Regions from separate parts of the Geobacillus sp. TFV-3 genome, predicted to be linked through region 2. Evidence: predicted binding sites of a transcription regulator. Region 2 holds the regulator's gene; the other holds the start of a gene.

Region 1 (15,154 bases), 310 kb from region 2:
AGAAACCGCGGAACGTCTTATCGTCCACTTTAAATTTTTAGCCGGCATGGACATCGGGGAACGACGCCGTCCGCAAAGCGGCGCCATGGAAGTAACTGAGTTTGGGGAAACGGTGTATTTGCGTTTATCGACATTGCCGACGCTCTATGATGAAAGCCTCGTCATTCGCCTTCTGCCGCAGCGCCTCTCGCTGCCGCTTCGCGAACTATCCTTATTCTTCCGCTCCACCGCACGATTATTTTCCTTCATGCAGCATCCGCAAGGACTCGTGCTGTTGACCGGTCCGACGGGGTCGGGGAAAACGACGACCCTGTACACCCTTCTTGATCTTTGCCAAGCTGAAAGGCAACGCAACATCATCACGCTTGAAGATCCGATCGAAAAACAGAACGAACGATTGTTGCAAGTGCAAATCAATGAGAAAGCAGGGATCACCTACGCCGCCGGCCTAAAAGCGGCGCTGCGCCATGACCCGGATGTGTTGATGGTCGGTGAGATCCGCGATCATGACACGGCAGCCATTGCCATCCGTTCAGCGCTGAGCGGTCATTTGGTCGTCTCGACGATGCACGCCGCCGATGCAGCCGGCGCCGTCTACCGGCTGCATGAATTCGGCATTCCAATCGCCGATTTGGCCGAGACGCTGCTTGCCGTCTCCTCCCAGCGGCTTGTCGAGCTTTGCTGCCCGCTGTGCGGCGACGATTGCCATCCAGTGTGCGGCCGTCTTGGGCGACGCCGGCGCACCGCTGTTTATGAGTTGCTTTACGGTTCAGCGCTTGAGGACGTTATTCGTTCACTCACCGATGGGAGAGGGAAGCCAAAGCGTTCTTATATGACGCTGGTCCGCTTGATCCGCAAGGGGATTGCGCTCGGCTACCTGCCCGTCCGCATGCTTGAGCTCGTCGGAGGGGGAGAAAGATGAAACGCAAAATGTGGCCGCTCGCTGAACAGGCGTTGTTTTTTGCCCGGCTTGGCCGGCTGCTCGAGCGCGGTTACCCCCTTGGGCAAGCGCTTGAGTTTTTGGCCATCCAGGCTCCAACACACCGCCGGCTGGAAGTGGAACGCTGTCTGCAGCAGCTGCGCGCTGGGCTGCCGCTGTTTGCGGCTGTCGAAGCGCTGTCGGTCGACCGCATGGCGGTTAACCTCCTCTTTTTTGCCGAACGGCATGGCGACTTGCCGCGCGGCATGGCAGAGACAGGGGAAGCGCTGGCGCAAAAAGCGCGCTTCCACGAGCAACTGCGCCGCTTCAGCCGTTATCCGCTATTCCTTCTTTCTTTGCTCATCATCATGCTCGTCTTGATGGAATGGTGGCTGTTGCCGCAGTTTGAACGGGCGGCGGCGGCGTTTTCTCCACAACGCGGACACACCGCTTGGCTGCTTACGGTGATCGCCCATGCCCCTATGGTGCTGGCCGCCATCGCCGCCTTGGCGGTGTTCTCCGGGCTGTTTTACGTCGTTTGTTTCCGCCGCTGGCCGGTCTCCCGAAAACTTCAATTCGCTTTGCGAATTCCAGGGCTTGCTTCGTTTCTGAAACTGTTTCTCACCTGCCAGACCGCTCGCCAGCTCGGGCGCTTGCTGCAGGCCGGGTTGTCGGTTTATGATGCGCTCGGCGTGTTCAGCGAGCCGTCGTCTTGGCCGTTTTTGCAAATGGAGGGTCGGCGCCTTCGCGAGGGGTTGATGAAAGGGATGACGCTTGACGGATTAATCGGCGCCGTCCGCTATTACGAACAAGAGCTGGCGCTTGTCATCCGCCACGGCCAGTCGAACGGCGAACTTGGCAAAGAACTTGAACATTACAGCGAGTTTTTGCTGCAGGTGATGGAACAACGAATCGAGTCGGTCTTAAAACGCATGCAGCCGCTTTTATTGGCGGTCGTTGGCTCGTTTGTCGTCGGCATGTATTTGGCGATTTTGCTGCCAATGTTTTCTATGTTGAACGGACTGTAAGCTGCTTCCATCCAATGGAGATGGGACGGCGCGCAGGAACATGATGCTCAATCTCAATGTGTCGGCTCCTTGGGGGAGGAGCGCGCCCCACCTCCCGAGGCCCAATCAATGAACAGATTCGATGGTCAAGGAACGGATCGAACCGGTCATTCGCTAAGCGCTTTTTCTGAAATTTTGTATACGAGGAGGAGTGGCAATGAATCAAAAAGGATTCACGTTGATCGAAATGTTGATTGTGATGATGGTGATTTCTGTTCTGCTGTTGATTGCGATTCCCAATATTACTAAACACAACAGCATGATCAATTCGAAAGGATGTGAGGCGTTTTTGAACACGGTGCAAGCGCAGGTAAAAGCGTATGAAATGGAACATAACAAAATTCCGACGGTGCAGGAATTGCTCGACGGCCGCTATATTAAATCGGCCAAATGTCCGAACGGCCATGCGATCCAAATCAGCGCGAACGGTGATGTGAGTGAAAGCGGTTCATAACGGCGGGTTTACGCTGCTTGAGATGCTGATCGTTTTCTCGGTGGTGCTAGTGCTTGCCGCGCTGGCTGTTCCTGCGCTTGGCGGCGCTGTGCGCCATCAAGAGGAGATGTATATGCTGGCTGTGCTGCGCGCGGACTTGTATAGAGCGCAGCAATACGCCATCGCCCATCGGGCCGATGTGTCCATTTTTTTCACTGATGGCGGGGCGGAGTACAAGGCGGTTGAGGCAGCGAGCGGCCGGCAGGTTGTCGCCCGCTCACTCCCTTCTCCGTGGCGGTTCCGGCTCGTCACGCTGCGCAATCCGCTCGTCTTTACGGACAACGGCAACATCGAGAAGGCGGGAACCGTTTGGGTGCGTGGGGGCAAGAGCAACTACAAGCTTACTTTTTTGCTTGGAAAAGGGCGGTTTTATGTGCAAAAAATGTAGCGGTGGTTTTTTATTGGTGGAGGCGTTGTTCGCTTTGTCGCTCCTATGGATGACGACGGCGGTTCTTCTTCCGCTGCTCATGCAAATCGCCGTCGAGCGGCAAAACCTCATGCTCGAAGAAAAAGCGCATCAGCTGTTATCGATCGCGTTGTACGAGGAGCCGCTTGTGGGAGAAACCATCGTTGCTGACGGACGCACGGTGTTTCGGCTGCAGGCGCGAGAGGAAGGAGGGCGAATGTGGAGCGTTTGCGTGCGTTGGAACGATTACGCCGGCCGCGAGATGGAGCGGTGCGGGTATGGCAAGCGGTAGCGGCAAAAGAAAGCGGGTTTACAATGATTGAAGCGTTGTTGGCGCTGGTGGCTGCGATGGCCGCGGCGGCGGCCGTTCCGGCGTTGTTGTCCGTCCGCTTGCTGGCTCCAGAGCCGACGGACGCGTTTTCCCGATTGGAATGGCGGCTGTTTTTGCAACAGCTGCAAATCGAGCTGAATGAAACGAAGCAATGGTCAACTGGCGGCCGTGTCCTCTATTTGCAAAAATGGAGCGGCAAGACGGTCAGTTTTTCTGTTGCTCCGTCAAGAGCCGAGCTGATCCGCCAGGTGGACGGCGCTGGCAATGAAACGGTGCTTCGCCATGTGCGCGCTGTTTCGTACCGCGCCGGCGTCCGCGGGATATTTTTGCAAGTGACGGCTGATGACGGCACCGTTTGCGAGGCGTTTGTGGCGCGGGCGTTTTAGCCGGCGGCTTGTACGGTGGGCCCCTTTGACCGTCGCTTCCCCCTTTTTAGACTGGAAAAACGAGGAGAAGGGGAAATGGGTCGACAAGATGGCGTTATTTTTCCGATTGTGGCTGTTGTTTCTTTGTTGCTTGTCTTTTCTGTCATGCATGTCTTGCTCCTCTATGAAGCGGAACGACAGGCAGCTTATGAGGCCCAGCAGGCAGCCGAAGCGGATGAACTTGTGCAGATGGCCGTGTTTGACGTAAAAGAACGCATCGCATCTGCTGATCCGTCGACCGCGGGGGAGACTGGAGAATGGACCTATCCGCGCGGAATGGCGGCCTACCGGTGGGTGCGGGAAGATGCAGCGCACGTTCGGGTTTCTTTGTCCATCCGTTCGTCCTCTGGGCTGAGGCGCGCTGCCATGTTTACTGTCACGCTTCCAGCGCTTCATATTGTCGAATGGAGCGAGCAAAACGGTTAAAAGAGGAAAGAAGCGGAAAAACTAAAAGAAAAAAGGGGGGATTTGATGGCAGTCAACGATTATGTCAAGTTTGTCACCCAACAGTTTGTCGCCTACATGGATTTGCCGAAAGAGGAGCGGAGGCAGCGGCGTCAGGTGCGGAAACAAGAGCAGCTTCCCCTTTCATACCGCTTGTTTGGCATGGTGCCGCTTTCGCTTCGGCTGCTGTTTCGGCGCCGCCCGTAGCAGCCGCCCGCTGGCCTAGGCCGGCGGGCGGTTTTCGTGCCGACGGAAGGGAGTTTGTCGGTTTGAGCGCTCCGAGCCGGATGGACCAATCCCGGATTTGGCTCACGATGAGCGGGGAAGCAAATAAAACAGTCCGCCGTTGATGACGGAAACGGTGATATGCGGCTTGTACTGCTTTTCCAACGCTTCCTTCTCAATATAATAGCACTCCGGCTTTTCTTCGCAGTCTTTGTAAAATTCATCAAGCAACGCCAAATCGTCGGCCCAGCGTCGGCGCGCCTCATCCGCCCACGCATGGTTGTCGGCGGCGATGCGGCTGCGAATATATTGTTCAATGCGGCCGATGCCGCTTCTCGGTTTAATGAGCGGGGAGATGGTGAAACAGTAATCAGGGATTTTCGGCGTCAGCCGTCGCTCGCGCAGCCGTTCGTGGAACGACTCGACGATCGTTCCGCTAATGAGGTGAAGGCCAAGGGAGACGATTTCATCTTTTTTTCGGTCGCATTCGTACGAAATTGTGACGTTCATGCCGAGCCATGGATGGAGAGCGGCGTTGCCGTCTAAAGGCGCGCTTGGCTCCTCATACAGGCGGATGAAGCTGCCGCGTTTTTGCGCTGAGCGGAACAGCTGGTGCAGCCGGGGAGCGCCGAAATGGAGGCGCTCCCCTTTAAGTTTGTCCGTCCGCTCGCTCGCGCGGGTGATGAGCGTCAGTTGCATCGGCTGCGGGACGCCGCCTGTCCGTTCGATATAATGCCAGTAAAACGGGCGGTTCATCAGCTCTTTGTCCATTTCTGCCGTCAGCTGGACGATGAGGTAATCATCGTTCGCTTCCACAAACGTGCAGCTGTTGGCCGCAAAATAGCGTTCGACAAAGCGGCGGATTTCATGTTGCTGCATGCTGCTTGCCTCCTTCTTTTCCGAGCTGCTCTGCCAGCTCGATCATGGCGATGATGTTTTCCATTTTGATTTTCATCTCCCCTTCGCTCCGTGAATGAACGAAGGCGTCTTCGAAGTAGCGCTCCAGGTTGGCGAGGTTCATTTTCGCCAAAATGTCGTCCAGCTCGCCGACGACTCGTTCGAACAGGCGGATTTTTTCGTACAGAAGCGTTAAAATATGCTCTTCGACTGTTTGTTTGATGGCGAAGTTGTAAATGTAAACGTCATCAGTCTGGCCGAGCCGGTGGACGCGGCCGATCCGTTGCTCAAGGCGCATCGGGTTCCACGGCAAGTCGTAGTTGATGACATAGCGGCAAAACTGCAAGTTGATGCCCTCGCCGCCCGCCTCGGTGGCGATGAACACTTGGGCGTGGTGTTTAAACAGTTCCTGCATCCAGTCTTTTTTGCCGCGCCGGAAGCCGCCGCGAAACGGAACGGACGAGATGCCGTGCTGCTTTAAAAACCATTGCAAGTAAAGCTGCGTCGCCCGGTATTCCGTGAAAATAATGACTTTGTCATTGATGGAGCGGATGAGCTCGAGCGCTTTTTCCGCCTTTGAGTTCGTCGTGACGGCGTTGATTTTTTCCAATACGCGTTCAAGCGGCTCTGGAACCGTTCCGCCGCATTTGTCGATCATGTTTTTGATCGTGAGGAACAGCGCTTCGCGGCTGCTGCACGCCTCGCGAAGAAGCGTGATGAGCGAAAACGAGCCGGCGAACGATTCGCGGCGGAGCGCCTTGACCGCTTCATACAGTTCCCGTTCCTCATTCGTAAACTCGATCAGCACCGGTTCAACGTGGCGCTTTGACCATTCGATCGGCGTGTCGGCGCGGCGGTTGCGGATCATCACTTTGTTGACGAGCGCTTTTAAATGGTCGTGCGTCTGTACGGTCCGTGTTTTGCCGTATGTTTTGGCAAATTGCTCGGCGTTGCCTAAATGGCCAGGCTTCAAGAGTGAGACGAGGTTGAAAATTTCTTCGATTCGGTTTTGGATCGGCGTCGCCGTCAGGAGCAAACAAAACTTCTTTTTTAAATTTTGCACAAACTCGTAGTTTTTCGTTTTGTTATTTTTCAGTTTGTGCGCCTCGTCGATGATGATCATGTCGTACGACTGCCCGTAGATGATGTCGCGGTGCGGCGGTTTTTTTGCCGTGTCGATCGAGGAAACGACAATATCGCACTGCTCCCAGACGTAGCTCTTTTTCTGCTGGACGGCCGGGATGAAAAACTTTTCGTTCAACTCTCTCGCCCATTGCGAAACAAGGGAGGCGGGAACGAGAATAAGCGCTTTTTTCACAAGGCCGCGAATCATATATTCTTTTAAGACGAGCCCGGCCTCGATCGTTTTTCCAAGCCCGACTTCATCCGCCAAAATGGCTTTGCCGTTCATCTCCTCGACGACGCGGCGCGCCACTTCAAGCTGGTGCGGGAGGATCGTCAAGTGGGGCAAATGTTTCGGCGCCTGCAAGCCATTAAATTCTGGGACGCTTAAATGATGAGCGGCCTCAAGCGCCAGTTCGTACATTTCCCAGCTCGCCCAAGGGCCGTCTTTTTCGACGCGTGCCAAAAATTCTTCCTTCCATGTTTCATCCATTTCAAGATCAATGTTCATGGCGATCCCCTTCCCTTGCTGCGAATGTTTATATAGATTACATTTGGTATGTTGGGTAAAAAAAGAACATTATTATGACCAATTACCATTAAAGTTCGATTATTTCCTATTGCCCTTTGGCTGCAGTTGATGGTAGTATAAATTTAGAACATTCGCATGACTCGTTGATAAGGGCGTTTATTAGTATGCCCGTTTTGAAAACAATTTATCGATGGGCGGATGACGGCAAGGGGAGAGACTACGGAATGTAGCGCCGAAGGAGCAAGCGGAAAACGCGAATCTCTCAGGCAAAAAGACTCTTGCTTGACGCAGCTCTGGAGAGCGCCTGCGTTCACGCAGGCCACCCAAGAGGAAACCGATCGGCCCCACGGACTGCGAACGGATGCGCCAAACGGCCGGCGGGAAACTTTCAGGTGCCAGGACAGAGCCCCCTTACTTGTTGATAGGGGGAAGTCTGTCCTTTTTTGTGTGATGTGGATTAAAGGAGGGAAAAGCAGATGCTAAAGCGCACGCCTCTATTCTCGGTGTACGCCCGTTACGGCGCCAAAACGATTGAATTTGGCGGCTGGGAGATGCCGGTGCAGTTTTCCAGCATCAAGGAAGAACATGAGGCTGTAAGAACACGCGCCGGGCTGTTTGACGTTTCTCATATGGGGGAAATTGTCGTCCGCGGCCGCGGGAGTCTTGCGTTTTTGCAAAAACTCATGACCAATGACGTCGCCAAACTGCGGCCCGGCCGGGCGCAATATACGCTCATGTGCTATGAGGACGGCGGCACAGTCGATGATTTGCTCATTTATCAAAGAGCTGCCGACGACTATTTGCTTGTCGTCAACGCCGCAAATACAGAAAAAGACTTCGCCTGGCTAAGCGAGCATGTTGAGGGCGATGTCGAGCTCAAGGATGTATCGGCCGAAACGGCTCAGCTTGCTTTGCAAGGACCGGCAGCAGAGCGCGTCCTGCAGCGATTGACCGATTTTGATTTGTCTACGCTGCGCCCGTTTTCATTCGCCGACGGCGTCGAAGTCTCGGGCGTGAAGGCGCTCGTTTCGCGCACCGGCTACACGGGTGAAGACGGGTTTGAGCTATATTGTAAAGCCGAAGACGCCGCCGCGCTATGGGAGGCGATCCTGGCCGACGGAGCTCGTGACGGCGTCCTTCCATGCGGGTTGGGGGCGCGCGATACGCTCCGCTTTGAAGCGTGTCTTCCGCTTTACGGCCAAGAGCTGTCCGACTCGATCACACCGGTTGAAGCCGGGCTCGGTTTTGCCGTCAAAACGGAAAAAGAGCCGCCGTTTATCGGCCAAGCTGTGTTGAAACGGCAAAAAGAGGCGGGGCCGCCGCGCCGGCTCGTCGGCATCGAGATGATCGACAGAGGCATTCCGCGCCACGGATACGTTGTATTTGCCGACGGCGAAGAAGTCGGTTTCGTCACGACCGGCACACAGTCGCCGACACTGAAGAAAAACATCGGCTTGGCTTTGGTGAAAGCAGATGTGGCCGCCATCGGCCGGGAGGTGGAGGTGGACATCCGCGGCAAACGGCTGAAAGCGAACATCGTGCCGATTCCGTTTTACAAGCGGGCTAAGTGACGATTCCAAAGCGACAAGGAAAGGGGAAAGCGCTGTGCTCCATCGTTATTTGCCGATGACGGAAGAAGATAAACGAGAGATGTTGAAGACGATCGGCGTCGCCTCGATTGACGACTTGTTTGCCGATATTCCAGAACAAGTCCGCTTCCGCGGCGAGCTGAAGGTGAAACCGGCCAAATCGGAGCCGGAGCTGTGGAAAGAGCTTGCGGCCTTAGCGGAAAAAAACGCCAATCTGAAACAATACGTTTCCTTTTTAGGCGCTGGGGTGTACGACCATTACATTCCAGCGGTGGTAGACCATGTGTTGTCGCGCTCTGAATTTTATACCGCGTATACCCCGTATCAACCGGAAATTTCCCAAGGCGAGTTGCAGGCGATTTTTGAGTTTCAGACGATGGTGTGCGAGTTGACCGGCATGGATGTCGCCAACTCGTCGATGTACGACGGCGGCACGGCGCTTGCCGAAGCGGTGCTTCTTAGCGCCGCGCATACGAAGCGGAAGAAAGTGCTCATCTCGACCGCCGTTCATCCGCAATATCGGGAAGTTGTGCGCACATACGCCAAAGGACAGAAGCTCGAAGTGAAAGAAATTCCGTATGACGGCGGCATCACCGATCTTAAGGCGCTTGAAGCAGAAATGGAGGACGATGTGGCGTGCGTTGTCGTCCAATACCCGAACTTTTTTGGTCAAATTGAGCCGCTGAAAGCGATCGCGCCGCTTGCGCATGAAAAGAAAAGCTTGTTTGTCGTCGCCAGCAACCCATTGGCGCTTGGCGTGCTGACTCCGCCAGGGGCGTTTGACGCCGACATTGTGGTCGGCGACATGCAGCCGTTTGGCATTCCGACGCAGTTTGGCGGCCCGCATTGCGGCTATTTCGCCGTCAAAACGCCGCTCATGCGCAAAATTCCGGGGCGGCTCGTCGGGCAGACGACCGATGAGGACGGGCGCCGCGGATTTGTCTTGACGCTTCAAGCGCGCGAACAGCACATCCGCCGCGACAAGGCGACATCCAACATTTGCTCCAATCAAGCGTTGAACGCCTTGGCCGCTTCCGTGGCGCTGTCGGCGCTCGGCAAGCGGGGCGTAAAAGAAATGGCGACGATGAACCTTCAAAAAGCGCATTATGCAAAGAGGGAATTGGAAAAGCGCGGATTGTCGTCGCCGTTTGCCGGTCCGTTTTTCAACGAATTCGTCATCCGGCTCGGACGGCCGGTTTCTGATGTGAACGACCGCCTGCTCGAAAAAGGAATCATCGGCGGCTATGACCTTGGCGGCGATTATCCGGAGCTGGCGGGCCATATGCTTGTTGCGGTCACCGAACTGCGGACAAAAGAAGAAATCGATCGGTTTGTCAATGAATTGGGGGATGGCCATGCGTAACAATCAACCGCTTATTTTCGAACGAAGCAAGCCGGGGCGCATCGCCTACAGCCTTCCGGCGTTGGACGTTCCGGCTGTCGATGTCAGCGAGCTCGTGCCGGCCGATTATGTTCGCATTGAAGAGCCGGAGCTCCCGGAAGTGTCGGAGCTTGACTTAATGCGCCACTATACGGCGCTCTCGAGACGAAACCACGGCGTCGATTCCGGGTTTTACCCGCTCGGGTCATGCACGATGAAATACAATCCGAAAATCAATGAAAACGTTGCCCGCCTCGCCGGGTTTGCCCACATTCATCCGCTTCAGCCAGAAGAAACGGTGCAAGGGGCGCTCGAGTTGATGTACGACTTGCAGGAACATTTAAAGGAAATCACCGGCATGGATGCGGTCACGTTGCAACCGGCGGCCGGCGCCCACGGAGAGTGGACGGGGCTGATGATGATCCGCGCTTATCATGAAGCAAACGGCGACTTCGGACGGACGAAAGTGATCGTTCCGGATTCGGCGCATGGCACGAACCCGGCGTCGGCCACGGTGGCCGGCTTTGAAACGGTCACGGTCCGCTCGACGGTTGACGGGCTTGTCGATTTGGATGACTTAAAGCGCGTCGTCGGTCCGGATACAGCGGCGCTTATGCTCACGAACCCGAACACGCTCGGGCTGTTTGAAGAGCATATTGTCGAAATGGCCGAAATCGTCCACAAAGCCGGCGGCAAGCTGTATTATGACGGCGCGAATTTAAACGCCATTCTTGGCAAGGCGCGCCCGGGAGACATGGGTTTTGACGTCGTCCATTTGAACTTGCACAAAACGTTCACCGGCCCGCACGGCGGCGGAGGCCCAGGCTCCGGCCCGGTCGGGGTGAAAGCCGACCTCATTCCGTTTTTGCCGAAGCCGGTCATCGAAAAAGGGGAAAACGGCTATTACCTTGATGACGACCGCCCGCAATCGATCGGCCGCGTCAAGCCGTTTTACGGCAATTTCGGCATCAACGTCCGAGCGTACACGTACATCCGCTCGATGGGGCCGGACGGCTTAAAAGCGGTGAGCGAATATGCGGTGTTAAACGCCAACTATATGATGCGCCGGCTTGCTGAGTATTACGATTTGCCGTATGACCGCCATTGCAAGCATGAGTTCGTCCTCTCCGGCCGGCGGCAAAAGAAGCTTGGCGTCAGAACGCTCGACATCGCCAAGAGGCTGCTTGATTTCGGCTTCCATCCGCCGACGATTTACTTCCCGCTCATCGTCGAAGAATGCATGATGATCGAGCCGACGGAGACGGAGTCGAAAGAGACGCTCGATGCGTTTATTGACGCCATGATCCAAATCGCCAAAGAGGCGGAGGAAAATCCGGAAATCGTTCAAGAAGCGCCGCATACGACGGTCGTCAAGCGGCTCGATGAAACGACCGCGGCGCGCAAACCGATTTTGCGCTACCAAAAAGAAACGTAAGCTAAGCCTTGTTCTTATGCGGCCTGCCTCGTAAAGGGAGGCCGCTTCGTTGTCAAAAAAGAAAGTGAACCATCCATCATCGCCTCCAAGCTGAAGGAGAAAAGCTGCGCTATCGGCGCGGCTGCTTCGGTGCTTGAGACGGTCGTTCTGCCGCCGGAATATGCGGCGGTCTAGCGCAAGCGAAAAGAGGCGTCTGCCTTTCCCGGCAGAGCGCCTCTTTCGTTAGGCTACGCTTTTTTCTTCACTTTCCCGGTCCATGTTTTAAATCCGCCTTTTAAATGGTACAAGTCGCGGTACCCTTTTCGGTAGAGCATTTGCGCGGCACGCCCGCTGCGCAGCCCGTTTTGGCAGTACAAATAGATCGGCTGGTCTTTGCGCAATTCTTTCATGCGCATGCGAAGCTGCGTGAGCGGGATGTTGCGCGCCCCTAAAATATGTCCAGCCGCAAACTCATCCGGTTCGCGGACATCAATCAATTGCGCTTTCCGGTAGCCGGCGCGGAACTCTTCCTCTGTCAATGCTTTGACAATTCTCCGCTGCCAGAAGTACGTAATGACGGAATACACGATGATCGCGCCGAGAATAATGAGCAATGCCTTCACCTGTCATGCCTCCTTTCGCTTCATCTGCTATTTCCTATTATATAAAGTCGCTGCGGGGAAGCAAAGAGATTTTCGCCGTGCCATTTTTCTTTCCTTCACCGGCGTTGTTTGCTAAACTAGTAAAGGTGGCCGAAGGCGTTCTGCCCTGAAACGCCGCCAGGTTGAAGCGAGGAACAATGGAGAAGGTGGAACGATGGCAAAAGAAGTATGGCGCTTTATCGATTCCGGCTATTGCCCGCCGGCGTTCAATATGGCGCTCGATGAGGCGCTTCTCGATTGGCACAGCGAAGGAAAAATTCCGCCGACGGTCCGCTTTTATGGCTGGAATCCGCCAACCTTGTCGATTGGCTATTTTCAAAAAGTGGAGAAAGAAATTGACTTAGAGGCGGTCAAACGGCACGGCCTCGGCTTTGTCCGCCGTCCGACCGGCGGGCGCGGCGTCCTGCACGATCAAGAATTGACATACAGCGTGATCGTCTCCGAATCGCACCCGGCGATGCCGAAGACGGTGACGGAAGCCTATCGCGTCATTTCTCAAGGAATTTTAGAAGGATTTCGCTATCTTGGATTGGATGCGTATTTTGCCGTGCCGAAGACAGAAGAAGAGAAAGCCGATTTGCGCAGCCCGCGCTCGGCTGTTTGCTTTGACGCGCCGTCGTGGTACGAACTTGTCGTTGAGGGGCGGAAAGTCGCCGGCAGCGCGCAAACGCGGCAAAAAGGCGTCATTTTGCAGCATGGCTCGATTTTGCTCGATTTGGACGAAGACTTGCTGTTCCGTTTGTTTAAATACCCGAACGAGCGGGTGAAAGAGCGGCTGCAGCGTGAATTTAAAAAGAAAGCGGTCGCCATCAATGAGGTGGCGGGCCGGACGGTGACGATTGAGGAAGCGAAAGAAGCGTTTTACAAAGGATTTGAAAAAGGATTGGACATCGTATTGGAGCCGTACACGCTCACCGACGAGGAACGGGCGTACGTCGAAGAGCTGGCGCGGACGAAATACGAAAGCGATGAATGGAACTTCAAGCGATGAGCAGCGACGCGGCAAATCGCTCGTTTTCCGGCAGAAACGGCGGCACTCCCCCGTTTTTCTCCGCATTTCGCCATGTTTTGTTTTTTGGCTTGACAAAAACGAAATCGTTTGTTCTCTTTAACAATATATAGTATGATTTTCATAAAAAATCATACTATATATTGTTTTTTTCTGTTCGATATGATAAGGTAGAGAAGACAGGACAACTTTGCCAAAAACATGAGAGATTATATAAAAGAGGAGAGATAGGAGAATGACGGTGGCGTCATCCGAGAAAATGAAGATCAATATTGACAAGCTGAACGAGGATATCCGCCTATTTCCGCAAGTGCATCCGATTACGCCGGATATGCACATCACCCATAAAGGCGTATCCCGTTTGGTCATGTTGGATCGGTATTCGTTCAAAGATACGGAGAAGCTGACGCTCACACCGGGTGACTTTGTCGTGTTGACGATCAAGGAAGATCCGAAATTCCCGGCCCGGGGGCTCGGGTTTATCGTCGACATCGACTGGGAGGCGAAAAAGGCGCACGTGTTGATTGAGGACGAATACCGGCATGTGCTCGAAGGGGAAGAGGCGGAGACCGGCATTGTGGTTCGGTCGCTCGACATTATCGACAAGCCGCTCGAGATTTTCTATGAGCAAATCGCCAAGCGCAATGCCACCGGGCTGGCGGCGGTGGAAAAGACGGAAGAAAAGCGGAAAGAGTGGTTCGAAAAGTTTTATCAAGAGCTCGCAAGCTTGAATTTTGTTCCGGCCGGCCGCGTGTTGTACGGCGCAGGTTCAGGCAAGGAAGTGACGTATTTCAACTGCTATGTGATGCCGTTTGTGAAAGACTCGCGCGAAGGAATTTCCGAACATCGGAAGCAGGTGATGGAAATCATGAGCCGCGGCGGCGGCGTCGGAACGAACGGCTCGACATTGCGGCCGCGCCATACGCTTGCGCGCGGGGTGAACGGCAAATCGTCCGGGTCGGTCTCGTGGCTTGACGACATTGCGAAGCTGACTCACCTTGTCGAGCAAGGTGGCTCCCGGCGCGGCGCCCAAATGATTATGCTTGCCGACTGGCATCCGGACATTATCGAGTTCATCGTCTCGAAAATGCAAAACCCGCGCATTTTGCGCTACCTGCTCGAAAATATGGAAGATGAAGGAATCAAAAAAGCAGCGCGCGACAAACTGAAATTTACGCCGCTCACCGAGCGGGAGCGGGCGATGTACGAAGCGATCGTCCGCTACAAGAACGCGCCTGACTACGGCGGTTTCACTGAGGAAATCATCAAAGACGCCGAAGAAAAACTGCGCACCGGTGGTACATACACGGTGCACAATCCTGACTTTTTGACCGGTGCGAACATTTCCGTCTGCTTGACGAAAGAGTTCATGGAAGCGGTCGAAAAGGACGAAGAATACGCGCTCCGTTTCCCGGATGTGGAAACGTATTCCGAAGAGGAAATGCGCATTTACAACGAAAAATGGCATGAAGTCGGCGATGTGCGAGAATGGGAGAAAATGGGCTACCGCGTCCGCGTCTACCGAAAAATCCGCGCCCGCGAACTGTGGAAGCTGATCAATATTTGCGCCACGTATTCCGCCGAACCGGGCATTTTCTTCATCGACAACGCCAACGAAATGACGAACGCCCGCGCGTACGGGCAAAAAGTGGTTGCGACCAACCCGTGCGGGGAACAACCTCTCGCACCATATTCGGTCTGCAACCTGGCCGCCATTAACTTGGCGAACATGGTGGACAAAGAACGGAAAGTCGTGGACTACGAAAAACTGAAACGCACGGTCGAAATCGGGGTGCGGATGCAAGACAACGTCATTGACGCGACGCCGTACTTCCTTGAGGAAAACAAAAAACAAGCGCTCGGCGAGCGCCGCATCGGCCTTGGCGTCATGGGGCTCGCAGACTTGCTCATTTACTGCGAAAAAGCGTACGGCTCTGAGGAAGGAAACGAGCTCGTCGATGAGCTGTTCCGCACGATCGCCACGACCGCGTACCGGGCATCGATCGAGCTGGCGAAAGAAAAAGGCAGCTTCCCGTTTTTGGTCGGCGAAACGGAGGAAGAGACGCGCAAGCTGCGCGAAGCGTTCATCAACACCGGCTACATGAAACGGATGCCAGAAGACATTCGCCAAGATATTTTGAAATACGGCATCCGCAACTCGCACTTGCTGACGGTGGCGCCGACAGGATCGACTGGGACGATGGTCGGCGTCTCAACCGGGCTGGAGCCGTACTTCTC
Region 2 (15,154 bases):
GAAGTCAAGCTGCACCGTTGAGAGCGTCTCATCTTTGCCGAGCGCCGTGCGCACTTGCACATCGAGCTTCGGCCCGTAAAACGCCGCTTCCCCTTCCGCTTCGTAGTAGTCAAGCCCAAGCTCATCCATGGCTTCCCGCAGCATGCGCTGGGCTTTTTCCCACATTTCATCGTCGTCGTAATATTTTTCTTTGTCATGCGGATCGCGGTAAGACAAGCGGAACGAGTATTCGTCAATGCCGAAATCCTTATAGACTTCCAAAATCAAGTTGACAACGCGCTTGAACTCGTCTTTGATTTGGTCCGGGCGCACGAAAATGTGGGCGTCGTTGAGCGTCATGCCGCGGACGCGCTGCAGGCCGGTCAGCGCTCCAGACATTTCGTAGCGGTGCATCGTGCCAAGTTCCGCGATGCGGATCGGCAGCTCGCGGTAGCTGTGCAGCTTGCTTTTGTAAATCATCATATGGTGCGGGCAGTTCATCGGACGAAGAACAAGTTCTTCGTTGTCCATCTCCATCGGCGGGAACATGTTTTCTTTGTAATGATCCCAATGGCCCGATGTTTTATATAGCTCGACGCTGCCAAGCACCGGTGTGTAGACATGATCGTATCCGAGCGCCACTTCTTTGTCGACGATGTACCGTTCGATCACGCGGCGAATCGCCGCCCCTTTCGGCAGCCAAAGCGGCAAGCCTTGTCCGACTTTTTGTGACGTCATAAACAGCTCAAGCTCTTTGCCAAGCTTCCGGTGGTCGCGCTCTTTCGCTTCTTCGAGAAGATGCAAATAATGGTCCAAGTCTTCCTTCTTGAAAAACGCCGTGCCGTAGATGCGCTGCAGCATTTTGTTGTTGCTGTCGCCGCGCCAATAGGCCCCCGAGATGCTGAGCAGCTTGAACTCTTTGATTTTTCCGGTCGACGGCACGTGCACGCCGCGGCAAAGGTCGAAAAACTCGCCTTGCTCATAAATCGAAATCGGCTCGCCTTCCGGAATATCGGCGATCAACTCAAGCTTCAACTCATCGCCGATTTCTTCATACCGCCGGATGGCTTCTTCGCGGCTCACTTCTTTGCGGACGATGTCCAAATTTTCTTTGACAATCTTGCGCATTTCTTCTTCGATTTTCGGGAGGTCGTCAGGCGTCAGCTTATGCTCCATGTCGATATCATAGTAAAAGCCGTTTTCAATCACCGGACCGACGCCGAGCTTGACGTTGCCATACAGCCGCTTGATCGCCTGCGCCATTAAGTGGGCGGTGCTATGGCGCAAAATGTCAAGCGCCTCCGGCATGTCTTGGGTGATGATGACCAACTCGCCATCTTCGTGAAGCGGTGTGCGCAAATCAACAAACCGGCCGTTCAGTTTGCCGGCGATCGCTTTTTTCTTCAGCCCCGGGCTGATCGAGGCAGCGATGTCTTCCGTCGTCGCCCCCTTTGGAAACTCTTTTTGCGCCCCGTCCGGGAACGTAATGCGAATCACATCTGGCATCGGTAATCACTCCTTCGTCGTGATGATGAAAAATAAAAAAACTCCTCCCTCACAAAGGGACGAGTTTTCGTCGTGGTTCCACCCTTCTTCCCATGGCATCGCCTCGCCATGCCATGGCTCAACACGCATAACGGCCGAAAACCGGCGGCAACTACTGAGCGTTCCGTTCACTGCCGCAGCTCTGAGGGGGTAAGCGCATTTTTCGTGTTAGGAAGGTTCCAGCCGCTGCCTTCCCTCTCTGGAAACCGTAAAAATGCGCCCATGTCCTCGTCATCGCTTTTGTTCATTCCTATTCATGACGACATTATAGCGAAAACAGCAGGAAAAATCAAGCTTCTCCCCCATTTCCAGCGTTGGCGGTAAACAAATGGGAAAAATCGGCGCGGCGGCAGACGATCAGCCGTTCTTGAAACACGTTTTGCAGCGTCTGCACCATGCCGTCATCCGGATGATCGGTGTACAGCTCAATTTCCGCTGGAGCGAGCGAAACAAGCGGAGCGAGCACCGATGCATCAATATACATCGGCTGGCTGAAGACGAGATGGCGATCGATCAACTGTCTCACTTCCACCGCCGACAGCTCCCGCCGCTCGCTGTCGTAAAATACGAAGTGTGGCGGATCGTGCACCAAATACAGGCGCGGCCATTGCGGGGTCCGGCCAGCCAGGCAGTCGCGCAGCATTTGCACAAAATTTTGATACTCCTGCTCGAGCTTGTATTCATCAATCGCGAGCTCGACATAATGTTGGAGGCGCTCCATATACGGCTTTAACCGGAACGTGATGAACGATGAAAACGAAAACGACAAGCCGTCGCGCAAAAAGGAGGCAAAAGCGTCGCGCAGCATCACGGTGCGCGAGACGGCAAACGCCGCGCTTTTCCGGTAATCGCGCCGCTCGCCGTCCAAAAACGAATGAGCGAGGGCCAAAATTTGCTGCTGTTCTTCGACGTCGCGGAAATAAAAAATATTGGCAATGATGGATAGCAGCAGCCGGTCTTCTATCACCTCCTGCATAAACGCCGTCATAGCTGGGATGATATGCTCCTCAAGCACACGCTTCTCCTCGCCCTGTATGTAAACCGCCACGGTTTTGTTCCCGTCATAAGCGGCATGAAACAGCGGACCGTCATCCGGTTGCCGGTGATATAGCAGCCCAACCAATTTTTCCGCCTCGCTTGCCTCGTCAAAATGGATTTCGATCACCCGCTGTCCCCCCCTTTAGCCCGAAAGGAATGCTTGGTTTATATATATGGGGACAACGGGCTGTTTAGACTAGAAACACGAAAAACAGCGCACAGAAGCTCGCAGGTCATCGGGCTGACAGACGCTGCGCGCCCAAAAAAAGCGGCGCCCCTTCCTCAGGCGCCGTTCGCTGCCGCCGACCGCTATTGCCGGCGGTTCGGTCCAGTGATTTCAATCGGATAGGCCAAATAGCGGATTCGCTCCATAATGCGCGCCGCCTTCACCTTCTCTTCTTCACCGCGCTGCGAATACGTCAAATGGTGGGCGAGCTGCTGCATATCAAAGTTCGACGTGAAAAACGTCGGCAAGTTTTCAAACATCCGGTATTGCAAGATCGGGCCGAGCACATCGTCGCGCACCCAGCTCGACATCGCCTCCGCTCCAAGGTCATCGAGCATCAGCACCGGCACTTTTTTGATATAATCAAGCTTTTCGCTCATCGTTTGATCTTGAAGCGAATGTTTCATCTCGCGAAACAGCTCGGGCACGTAGACGATCAGCGATGGGACGTTTCGCTTCGCCAGCTCGTTGGCGATCGCTCCAAGCAAATATGTTTTGCCCACCCCGAACGATCCGTGCAAATACAAGCCTTTCATTTTTTTCCCCGGCTCGTATTCCGCCACAAACCGCTCGGCAAATCGGATCGCTTTGATCCGCCCATCATCATTGAGATCGACGTCAGAGAGCGAAGCACGCAAGATTTCGCGCGGCATGAACATGCTTTGAATGAGCGACTCTTGCCGCTTCCTCTCGTCGTATTGCACTTTTTTTGGGCAGCGGTCGTACTCAACGTCGATCCTTCCACCGTTGACCACCAAATTTGGATGGTATCCCGGCAGCATGTTGTTGCATCGCTCAAGGCCCGGACATTGGCGGCAATTCCCGTGCTGCTCGATGAATTCATACAGCTTCATCAAGCTGCGGTCAACCGCATCGGCCGACAATTGCCGTTCGTGCGCCCGCAAAAACAGCTGCACGTCCGGATGCTCCAAAATGTAGCGTTTCATTTGTTCGTAGCGCTGCTTAAACCGTTGATTGCCAAGCAACCGCTGCAACAGGTGGTTTACTCGTTCCATGGCTTTTCCCTCTATGATTCATCACGGTATTTTTTCAGCCGTTCCTCAAGCTCTTTGCGCGCCTGTTCGACGTCAAAATCGTCATCCTCCGGCTGGCTGTAATCCATGTTCAGCCAGTCGGGGACGATTTCCGTGCGCACGATTTTGCGCACCGTCCGCGTTCCTTTTTCCTTTTCGTTCGCCCAGTTTTGGTATGTTTTCGCTTCTTCTTTCGCCAGCTCCATGGCTTCCTTCACCGTTTTCACCTTTTTGCGCGCCCAATGGCTGGCGATTTTTTCGACGTATTTTTTCGACAGCTTCATATTCGTTCGGAGCATGACGTAATAAATGAGCACGTTGACAACTCCGGGGAGCAGCTGCTGCTGGAACATAATGTCTTCGATCAACTGCAAATCAGCCAGCGACGGCTCAGCGCCGCCTGAAATCTCTTTTAGCAGCTGGCGCGGGGAAATTGTTTCCAGCTGTTTGATCAGCTGCTCCTCTTTCGTGCGCGGTTCGATGTTCTCCATCGTCCGGTAGGCGAGCGGCTGCACTCGTTCAACGAGGCGCGGCTCAACACCGCCATGTTCGAGCTCATACCATTCGCGCGCCGCCCGGCGCAACGCGTCAATATCGATATGATAGGCTGGATCGATGACGCCAAGGACCAGTTTTTGCATCTCAAGCGGCGGAATGCCGTATAAAAACGCCAGCTTTTTAATCGCTTCCTTCACTTTCGCTGTCACAGCCCGGCGCGGCACGAGCTGCTTGGACAAGCCGGCAAAAAACAGCTCAAAGTCGAATACATCATCATCGAGCACATACGACGCCTCATTCCGCCTGATGTGACCCTTCCCTTCAAGCAGCTCGGGCCCGGCTTCTTCGCTGAGGCCGGCGACGATTTGTTCAGCGGGCACGGCCGAAAACACGTCGGAAAACGACCGCGTCACTTGGGTGAATTTCGCTTCATCAATGGATGGGCGAGCAAAAAAGTTGCTCAACTGGATAAACAAGAGACGGCCGACTTGCCGGCGCAAAAAAACACTCAACATCTCGTCGCGGAAAAACTGGTCTGGCTCCAGCGGCGGACGCAGCTCATAAAGAAACAGCTTCGGTTCATCCGCCCCTGGAGCGTGGACGTATGTGTTGAGCAGCCCGATTCCTTCGAGTTTCAACCGTTCGCTGTAAATGTCCGGCAGCCCGCACTGCATGAGCGCCATAAGCCGATGATGGGTCGCTTCCTGGCCGTCAAGCAGCTCAAGCTCCCCCCAAAGCGTCATATAAAGCGCCAACGCTCGGCAGCCGATGAGCGGCTGGTAAAGCAGCGTCAGCACTTGACGGTCCATCTCTTGCAACACCCCTCGGCTTTGCACGGTATAACGGTCGACAGCAATCAGCTCTTTCCAATGGTGTTGCATCGCTTCGACCTTCCATTCCTCCGTATTCGTTTCAAACCGGCTCTCTCCTTTCCTGCCGAAAAGACGCTGAAAAAAGGGCTTGCCGCCTAACGCCAAAGCCCTTTTTTCACCGTTGCCCTTTTTTGATCAGCTCTTTCAGTTCTTCAATGAACACATTAATATCTTTAAACTGCCGATAGACGGAAGCGAAGCGAACATAGGCGACCTCATCGATGTGCGACAGGCGCTCCATCACCATTTCGCCGATCGTTTCGCTTTTCACTTCCGAGACGCCTTGATTGCGCAGCTCACGCTCAATTTCCTGCGTCACTTTTTCAAGCTCCTCGAGCGCCACGGGACGCTTCTCGCACGCTTTGATCAAGCCGCGCAAAATTTTCTCCCGGCTGAATTCTTCGCGCGTTCCCTCTTTTTTCACAACAATCAGCGGCGGCTCCTCGATCCGCTCAAACGTCGTAAACCGATAATGGCACTGTTCGCACTCCCGCCGGCGGCGGATCGAACGACCCTCTTCAACCGGGCGCGAGTCAAGCACGCGCGTGCCTTGATGATGGCATGAAGGACATCGCATAACATCCACTCCGTTGATCTTCTTATTTCCTATCATACCGGAATGGACGAAAGCAGACAAGATATAGTTAGCTGTTCAGTCCGGAACCGATATAGGGCAGGCGGGCGTCGAGCTTCCGATACAAATCGAGAATGACCGCCCGGCTATGCCCAAAATCAAACGGCAATAGCTTCGTCTCCGTCGTCGCGGAAAAGTCGACCGCCGTTTCAAACGGCCGCACGGAAATGACGGTAGCGACGATGAACAACTTTTTGCCGCGCCTTGTTTGCGCACAAATTTCGCCGCGCTCTTCGGAAACAGAAATGAGCTCGGCGCCGGGCAGCGACGAGAGCAGCTCTTTGACCGCATCGATGACGGCGCGGTTCGTCGCTTTGTAATAATGGCTTCTTAGCTCTTCATCTTCATGATTTTCCCGCGTTTCACAATGGTTTGTGAAGGCGTATTTGAGTGTTTTCCACATGCTTATTGCCACGTCTCCCTAGTCATTCTTTTTCTTCCATCATACCATGATTTTCGCCGCTGTTGCACCGCCTAAGGCACAAAAAAAGGAGCGTTTTGCTTACGCTCCTTTCGGTTTATCTTATCCTTATCCAATTACAGCGCCTGCGCCTTTTTCACTTCGATCGGGCGCATGCCGCGCGGAAGTTCAATCGTTTCCCGCGTTTGCGCGCCCAGCATTTCGGCGATGTAATCGGCGGCAATCGTCGGATCTAAATGGCCGCATGTATACACATCAATGCTCGCATAGCCGTGTTCGGGAAACGTGTGAATCGTCAAATGCGATTCCGAAATAATGACGACCCCGCTTACGCCTTGCGGAGCGAATTTATGGAACGCCACTTCGCGAATCTCCGCTCCCGACTTTAACGCGGCGTCAACGAACGTTTTTTCAATAAAATCAATATCATTCAGTTTGTCAAAGTCGCATCCCCAAAGTTCCGAGATAACGTGACGACCCATCGTGTCCATGAAAAGAATCCCCCTTTAACCAATTTTCTCAAACAAATAAAAAAACAGAAGGTGAGTTGCAAAATGGCATGTATAACTACCACGGGGGAAAGTTAGTCCTAAGAGGTCCTAACCCTTTAAGTAGTCACATTACCCTTGCCGTTAAGAAGTTCACGAGACATAGTATACTTTGTTTAGGGGGTTTTTGCAACAGGCTTTTTTATTTTTTTGCATAAAAAAGAGAAAAAGCGCCCACGCCCGCACCGCGGCCTGATCCGTTTGTGCGGATCGCAAAAGCCATAGCGCAGGCGTCGCGCTTCACATCGAACCGCTGTTACGCATTGACGCTGAGACGCTCTTTCATTTTGGCCGCGACAAGATGGGCTAAATCAACGACGCGGCACGAATAGCCCCATTCATTGTCATACCAAGCGAGCACTTTCACTTTTCGCCCTTCCATCACCATAGTCGACAGGCCGTCGATAATCGCAGAATGCGGATTCGTATTGAAATCGATCGAGACGAGCGGCTCCATCGTAAAATCCAAGATGCCTTTCAATGGGCCGTTGGCAGCACGGATGAACGCCTCGTTCACTTCATCAACCGTCACATCGCGCTTCAAGTCGACGACCAAGTCGACGAGCGAGACGTTCGGCGTCGGGACGCGGAGCGCCATGCCGTGAAGCTTCCCTTTTAAATGTGGCAGCACTAGGCCAAGCGCTTTCGCCGCTCCTGTTGTCGTCGGGATGATCGATTGCGCGCATGAGCGGGCGCGGCGCAAATCTTTATGCGGGTTGTCGATGTTTTTTTGGTCGTTCGTATACGCGTGAACCGTGGTCATCAGTCCGTTTTCAATCCCAAACGCTTCATCGAGCACTTTGACGACCGGAGCCAAACAGTTTGTCGTACACGAGGCGTTCGAAATGATGAAATGGCGGTCGATGTCAAGCATATGCTCGTTGACGCCGACGACGATCGTCACATCTTCATTTTTGCCCGGGGCGGTTAAAATGACGCGCTTCGCCCCTGCCTCAAGGTGAAGGCTCGCCTTTTCACGATCGTTGAATTTTCCGGTCGCTTCAATCACAATATCGATATCAAGCTCTTTCCACGGCAGCTGTTTCGGGTCGCGCGAGTTTAACAGCCTCACTGTTTTGCCGTTGACGAGCAGGCCGTTTTCCAAGGCGATGACCTCACCATCAAATTTGCCGTGGTTTGAGTCATATTTCACTAAATGGGCTAACGTTTCCGGCGGATAGCTGGCATTCACCGCCACAATGTCAAGATCAGGGGAATTGATGGCGCGCCGGAACACCATCCGTCCGATTCGTCCGAAACCGTTAATCGCCACTTTCGCCTTCATTTACTTTGTTCTCCTCTCATATATGTTATACTATTTTCTTGTATTTGTATAAATAGTATATCATATTTTTTAGGAATGTGGAGGATAAAATGACGGAAAGCGAACAAAAAAGACGCCTATTTTTCTAAGGCGTCCCATTGTTTCAAAATCGCCAACAGCTGACGGCGTGTCTCTTCCCTCGTTCCGTTATTGTTGATGACCGCGTCGGCCCGCTTCATTTTTTCTGCCAGCGGCCATTGGGCGCGGATGCGGGCGCGCGCTTCTTCCTCAGTGAACCCGTTCCGCTCCATCAGCCGGCGAAGCTGGATGTCATCGTCAACATACACGACAAGCACTTTATCGACCCACGATGTCAATCCGCTTTCAAATAAAAGCGGAATGTCCAATACGACCGTTTTCGCCCCGGAACGGACGAGCGCTTCTTTCTCTTCCAGCATTTTCTGACGAACCGCCGGATGAACGATGGCGTTTAGCTTTTTCCGTTCTTCTTCGTCGTTGAACACGATCGCCCCGAGTTTCGCCCGATCGATCTCTCCATTTGTCTGCAAAATGCCCGGACCGAAGGCGGCGACAATCTGACGGTAGGCGTCTTCCCCCGGTCGGACGACGGCGCGCGCCGCTTCGTCAGCATCAATGACCGGAAGGCCGAGTTCGCGCATCATCGCGCTCACCGTGCTTTTGCCGCTGGCAATCCCGCCGGTCAATCCGATCGTCAACGTCATGGAACCTCTCTCCTTTTTACGGGCCGCCTAGCGCTGGCAGCGCGGACAATAATGCGTGCCGCGGCCGGCGACGACCGTTTTTTCAATCAGCGTGCCGCATCGTTTGCACGGATTGCCTTGGCGGCCATACACGTACAAATGATGTTGAAACACACCTGCCTCGCCTTGTGTGTTCACGTACGTGCGCACCGTGCTTCCCCCTTTCATGACCGCCTCGCCGATCGTCGCCACCATTTCCTCATGCAGGCGCTCGATCTCTTTGCTGGAGAGCGAGGCGGCCGGCCGTTCGGGAAGAATGCCGGCGCGAAACAGCGATTCGTCGACATAAATATTGCCAAACCCAGCCACGACCGTCTGGTCAAGGAGCAACGCTTTGATCGACCGTTTCGTTTTCACCGCCCGCTCCACCAATACAGCTGGTGAAAACGCCGGGGAAAGCGGCTCCGGCCCAAGCTCAGCTAGCGGCGGCCGGCGGTCCGCTTCCTCTTTCGCATAAACGTGCATCGTTCCGAACTTGCGCACGTCGCGGTAGCGGAGTTCACTGCCGTCCGTGAAGCAAAACACGACGTGCGTATGCGGCTCGAGCGGCTCCAAGGCGGAAGCGACGGTATAGCGCCCTTCCATGCGCAAATGGGAAATGAGCGCATCGCGGTCGAGCAGGAATTTCAAAAATTTCCCTCGCCGTTCCAAACCACGCACCGTCTGTCCGATCATTCTTGCCGCAAACGCCTCGGGGTCTCGTGGATGGCGGATGATGTTCGGCCAAAAAATGCGCACATCCTCAATCGTTTTTCCGACAATAAGCGGCAAAAGCGTGCGACGGATCGTTTCCACCTCCGGCAATTCCGGCATGGCGCCCCCCCTTTCCTCCGTTTTCCTGCATCGTTCCCGCCGACATTTTCACATTGACGCCGGTTGATCCGCCGAGGGAAAGATTCTCCATGAGGCGGCAGCCGTTTCGCGCCAATTCATCGACCCGCAGCCGAGAATCGTCGCCTCGAAACATTTTTATGGGGCGCCAGCGTTTGCACCCCAAGATGCCTTTTATTTCGCGTCATACCACGTCGGGCCGTAATGGTAATCGACTTTGAGCGGCACGCGAAGTGTGACCGCTTGCTCCATCACTTCCGGAACGAGCCGGCACAGCCGCTCCATCTCTTCTTTCGGCGCCTCCAAAATGAGCTCGTCATGCACCTGCAGCAAAAGGCGCGCTTGCAGCCGCTCTTCCTTCAGTCTGGCGTTCAGATCGATCATCGCCTTTTTAATAATGTCTGCGGCACTCCCTTGAATCGGCGTGTTCATCGCCATCCGTTCAGCAAAGCTGCGGACGTTGAAGTTGCGGCTCGTGATATCCGGCAAATAGCGGCGCCGATGCAACAGCGTCGTCACATACCCTTTCTGTTTTGCTTCTTGCACAATGTTTTCCATATACCGCTTTACGCCAGGGAAGCTTTCGAAGTAGCGCTCGATGAATTGAGCCGCCTCTTTGCGCGAAATATTTAAGTTTTGCGCCAAGCCGTAATCACTGATCCCGTAAACGATCCCAAAGTTGACCGCCTTCGCCTGACGGCGCATGTTGGGCGTCACTTCGTCCTCGCTCACTTGGAAAATGTCCATCGCTGTTTTCGTATGGATATCCAAATCGCGACGGAACGCTTCCATTAAATTGTCATCTTCTGCAATATGGGCGAGGACGCGCAACTCAATTTGCGAGTAGTCGGCGGCGAAAATGAGCCAATCGGGCTCCGACGGCACGAACGCTTGGCGGATTTTCCTTCCTTCCTCAAGCCGAATCGGAATGTTTTGCAAGTTCGGCTCCGTCGAGCTGAGCCGTCCGGTTTGCGTCAGCGCCTGATTGAAAATCGTATGCACCTTCTTTGTATCGGGCCGCACGACTTTCAGCAATCCTTCAATATACGTCGACTGCAACTTGCCAAGCTGGCGGTAATGCAAAATGTTTTCCACGATCTCGTGATAAGGCGCAAGTTTTTCCAGCACGTCCGCCGAAGTGGAGTAGCCGGTTTTCGTTTTTTTCAAGACGGGCAGCTGCAGTTTTTCAAATAAAATGACGCCGAGCTGTTTCGGTGAATTGATGTTGAACTCCTGGCCGGCGAGCTCGTAAATGCGCTGCTCGACCGCACGCAGCTGCTCCGCGAGCTCTTCCCCCATCTGTTCAAGCCGCTTTGTATCCACTTTCACTCCGGCAAATTCCATTTCCGCCAAAATCGAAGACAACGGCTGCTCGAGCTCGACGAGCAACCCATCTTGTTCGTTGCGGCGCAGTTCATCCAAAAACGGCCGTTCGAGCGCCCAAATCGCCGCCGCCTTGCGGACGAGATGCTCGGCGAGCACTGGCTCATCCGGCACGGCCCGCTTCGCCCCTTTGCCATACACCGCTTCATCCGGGCGCACCGCTTCGTATCGCTTCATTTTGGCTGCGGCAGCCACATCATCAACACCTTGCGCCGGATCAAGCAAATAGGCGGCCAGCAATAAATCAAAGGAAACGCCGCATAGCTCAACTCCTTTCCATTTCAAGGCGACTGCCGCGCGCTTTGAGTCAAACATGCTTTTTTTCTTCGTTTCATCACCAAGCCAAGCGACAAACTGCGGATCGGCAAGCGCCGTCTCCGGGCGCAGGAAAAACCGTCCATGTTCGTTGACCAGAGCGATGCCGACGATCGGCGCATCATGATAATTTTCCTCGACCACTTCAATGACAAGCGCCGCCCTATCGGCAAGCATCTCCTCCGTCACGCGGTCAGCAAGCGTAAATGCCATCTCCGCAAACGGTTTTTCCTCTTCTGATGACGGCGATTCCATTTTCTCTAAAAACGATTGGAACCCAAGCTCTTTAAATAAAGCGACCACTTTCTCCCAGTCTTCCCCTTGATAGACGATGTCATCAAGCGAAAGCTCGACCGGGGCGTCGCGGCGAATGGCGGCGAGCTTTTTGCTTAACAGCGCCGCGTCGCGGTGTTGGCGCAGCGTTTCTTTCAACTTTTCGCCTTTGATCTCATCAATGGAGGCAAGCACGTTTTCGACCGTGCCGAATTGCCTGAGCAGCTTGACCGCCGTCTTTTCCCCGATGCCCGGCACTCCGGGAATGTTGTCCGATTTGTCGCCCATCAATCCTTTCAAATCAACGATTTGTTCCGGAGTTAAGCCGTATTTTTCGCGGACCGTCTCTGGCGTGTACGGTTCGATATCGGTAATCCCTTTTTTCGTAATGTCCACCGTCACATGAGGGGAGGCGAGCTGAGTCAGATCGCGGTCGCCGGAAATGACTTTCACCTCAAACCCTTCCTGTTCAGCGCGGGCGGCAAGCGTTCCGATAATATCGTCCGCTTCGTAGTTCTCGAGTTCATAGGCAGGGATGCGATACGCCCTCAGCAGCTCGCGCAACAGCGGAAACTGCTCTGACAGCTCCGGCGGCGTCTTTTGCCGTCCGCCTTTATACTCTTGAAACGCTTCATGCCGGAACGTCGTTTTCCCGGCATCAAACGCGACAAGCATATGGGTTGGCTCTTCTTCCGCCAAAATTTTATTCAACATCATCGTAAACCCGTAGACGGCGTTCGTATGGATGCCTTTGTCGTTATGCAGCAGCGGCAAGGCGAAAAAGGCGCGGTATGCCACGCTGTTGCCGTCGATTAAAACAAGCTTTTTTTTCAATCTCATCCCTCCTCGGATGCTTCCTTGTCCTATTGTATCATGCCTGCGGCCTGCCTTAAACGCTCTCCCACCATGATGGGAGGCGCCGATTCACCCATGCTTACGCTCACGCTGAAAATAGGGGCTTCTCGGTTGGAGATGATAAAAAGAGGCCGGCTACCGCCCCGGCTTTGGAAAATGGATCGTAAACACGGTGCCGCGCCCCACTTTGCTCGCTACGGTAATATATCCATGGTGAGCCTCAACCAAATGTTTCACAATCGCCAGGCCCAACCCCGTTCCGCCGGAATCGCGGCTGCGCGCTTTGTCGACGCGGTAAAAACGCTCAAAAATGCGCGGGATTTCCTTTTCCTCAATGCCGATGCCGGTGTCTTTCACATGGATCAGCACTTCTTTCTCCGTCTCTTCCGCCTCGACAGCGACCTGCCCGCGCTCCGGCGTATACGTGATGGCGTTGGCGAGCAAGTTCAGCAAAATTTGCTTCATCCGATTTCTGTCGCCGCGGATGACAAGCCCGGCTGGCGATTCGATATGCAAATCAATTTGTTTTTCCGCCGCTTTTTGGCGAAACACAGCAGCCGCTTCGGCGATGACTTGAGCAATATCCACGTCTTCGAGCTGCAGCTGAAACCCGTGCTGCTCGATTTTCGACAAGTCCAACAGTTCCTCAACGAGCGTTTGCAGTCGTTCGCTTTCTTTTAAGATGATGGTCAAAAAATGTTCGAGCGCCGCTTCATCCTTCATGGCGCCGTCCAATAGCGTTTCGGCGAATCCTTTGATGGACGTCACCGGCGTTTTCAATTCGTGCGAAACGTTCGCGACAAAGTCTTTGCGGATTTGCTCAAGACGCTTCAGCTCCGTAATGTCGTGAAACACGACGACAATCCCTTTCCATTCGGCGTTCGTGCCGATGATCGGGGCCCCGTATACATCGAAATGTTTCCGCTCGATGCCAATCGTCAGCCGCATATGCCGGCGCATCGCCGTTTCGGTGATGAAAATATCGTCGATAAACCGGACGATGTCGCGGTGTGGCAGCACATCGGAGTACGGACGGTGCAAACAATCCGACGGATCGAGATGAAACTGAGTCTGGAACGCCCGATTGATGAGAGAAATATGTCCGCGGTGGTCAATAAACAACAGGCCGCTGCCGACGTTTTCAATGAGCGTATGAAGCCGGTCGGTCTGAATTTCCCGCGCCCTGCTCATCTCCTGCAAATGGCGGGCCAGCCGGTTGATCGAGCGCACAAGCATCCCAGCCTCGTTATATTCACCATCGGGCACACGAGCGGTGTAATTGCCTTTTTCCAGCTCAAACGCCACTTTCGTCGCTTCTTCAATCGGCTTCATATATTGATTGGCGATTTTCCAGACGAGCACGATGATGACAACGAGCGCCATCCCAAGGCTGCTCGTGAGCACTCCCCAAATTTGCTCGTTTACTTTTTGGAGTGAGCTCGTCGGTGTGCTTAAAACGACGTACCCTCTCCGTTCACCGCGCTCGTACGGGACGATGTAGTAATAGACATCGTTTGTTTTTTCAATCACGGAAAAACGAGGAAACTGCTTTTTGCGCAAAATCGCGCGGACGATGCGCGCATGGTCTTTGTCACTGATCGTTGCGACGCGGCCGCTGTCAAACCGCACCCGTTCTTCTTTATCGAGCACGGTGATGCGGGACGACAGCTCATTCCCCATTTCCTGCAAATCGGCGCGGATTTGCTCGAGCGGTTCATTTTCAAGCAAAATCGCAAGCGCTTGGGCCTCTTTTTCCATCCGTTTGTTCATCGTCTCGGCGTAAAAATCTTTCAGCAATTGCCCGAGCAAAAGCCCGAGGGCGATCAACACCGTGGCGATGAGCGTCACGAGCCAAAACAAAAGGCGGGTGCGGAAGCTATTCATTGCCGCTTCGGTTCCTCCAACTTGTAGCCAAGGCCCCGCACCGTTTTAATGTACATCGGTTTTTTCGTATCGGTTTCGATCTTCTCGCGCAAGTGGCTGATATGGACGTCGACAATCCGTGTATCACCGGCAAACTCGTAGTTCCACACAGCGCTGAGCAGCTGATCGCGCGTCAACACCCGCCCTTTATGGCGAGCCAAATAAAGGAGCAGCTCAAACTCTTTCGGCGTCAGCTCAAGCGGTTTGCCGCCGATCGTTGCTTCATAACGTTCCGGAAAAATTTCCAGCTCGCCAACAACAAGCCGCTCGCTCGATTCCGCCGCCGGCTGAACGAGCTCCGTGCGGCGCAAAATCGCCTTGACGCGTGCAATGACTTCGCGCGGGCTGAACGGCTTGGTCATATAGTCGTCGGCGCCAAGCTCAAGGCCAAGCACTTTGTCAAATTCATCATCGCGAGCGGTCAACATTAAAATCGGCGTCATGATTTGCTGCTGGCGAAGCCGCTTGCACACATCAACGCCGTCAAGCTTCGGCAGCATCAAATCCAAAATAATGAGCGCCGGCTGCTCGGACGCTACTTTCACGAGCGCCTCTTCGCCGTCGTGAGCGGTCACGACGTGAAATCCGGCTTTTTCCAAATTGTACGACAACAAAGTCACAATTGGCTGTTCGTCATCGACTACTAAAATTTTTCGTCCCATGCCGCTCCTCCATCCCGTCCAATGGTTTCTGCCTTTATGATACCACAATTGACGCCTTGATTCGGACAAAA

What was found. Region 2 encodes NrdR, which represses ribonucleotide reductase genes. Its sites were predicted from a motif close to AACACNATATATNGTGTT; they were not measured.
Region 1: the regulator NrdR is predicted to act here: its motif matches at 13,049-13,066, upstream of BJQ97_RS05710 (vitamin B12-dependent ribonucleotide reductase).

Annotation. Positions count from the first base shown of each region.
Region 1 covers NZ_MPSP01000001.1:1,111,241-1,126,394, forward strand. Annotated here, with positions in the region: gene comGA (competence type IV pilus ATPase ComGA) at 1-922, shown strand, start outside; gene comGB (competence type IV pilus assembly protein ComGB) at 919-1,947, shown strand; gene comGC (competence type IV pilus major pilin ComGC) at 2,144-2,440, shown strand; gene comGD (competence type IV pilus minor pilin ComGD) at 2,424-2,867, shown strand; gene BJQ97_RS05650 (competence protein ComG) at 2,851-3,177, shown strand; gene comGF (competence type IV pilus minor pilin ComGF) at 3,105-3,602, shown strand; gene comGG (competence type IV pilus minor pilin ComGG) at 3,678-4,067, shown strand; gene BJQ97_RS05665 (YqzE family protein) at 4,113-4,292, shown strand; gene BJQ97_RS05670 (YqhG family protein) at 4,395-5,189, opposite strand; gene BJQ97_RS05675 (DEAD/DEAH box helicase) at 5,176-6,840, opposite strand; glycine riboswitch at 7,060-7,149, shown strand; gene gcvT (glycine cleavage system aminomethyltransferase GcvT) at 7,338-8,432, shown strand; gene gcvPA (aminomethyl-transferring glycine dehydrogenase subunit GcvPA) at 8,467-9,813, shown strand; gene gcvPB (aminomethyl-transferring glycine dehydrogenase subunit GcvPB) at 9,806-11,266, shown strand; gene BJQ97_RS05700 (rhodanese-like domain-containing protein) at 11,494-11,868, opposite strand; gene BJQ97_RS05705 (lipoate--protein ligase family protein) at 12,062-12,898, shown strand; gene BJQ97_RS05710 (vitamin B12-dependent ribonucleotide reductase) at 13,152-15,154, shown strand, end outside.
Region 2 covers NZ_MPSP01000001.1:802,036-817,189, reverse strand. Annotated here, with positions in the region: gene thrS (threonine--tRNA ligase) at 1-1,485, opposite strand, end outside; T-box leader at 1,538-1,768, opposite strand; gene ytxC (putative sporulation protein YtxC) at 1,814-2,689, opposite strand; gene dnaI (primosomal protein DnaI) at 2,872-3,804, opposite strand; gene BJQ97_RS04075 (replication initiation and membrane attachment family protein) at 3,816-5,201, opposite strand; gene nrdR (transcriptional regulator NrdR) at 5,308-5,769, opposite strand; gene BJQ97_RS04065 (cytosolic protein) at 5,837-6,235, opposite strand; gene speD (adenosylmethionine decarboxylase) at 6,364-6,738, opposite strand; gene BJQ97_RS04055 (glyceraldehyde-3-phosphate dehydrogenase) at 7,052-8,080, opposite strand; gene coaE (dephospho-CoA kinase) at 8,197-8,802, opposite strand; gene mutM (DNA-formamidopyrimidine glycosylase) at 8,830-9,654, opposite strand; gene polA (DNA polymerase I) at 9,847-12,483, opposite strand; gene pnpS (two-component system histidine kinase PnpS) at 12,634-14,382, opposite strand; gene BJQ97_RS04030 (response regulator transcription factor) at 14,379-15,083, opposite strand.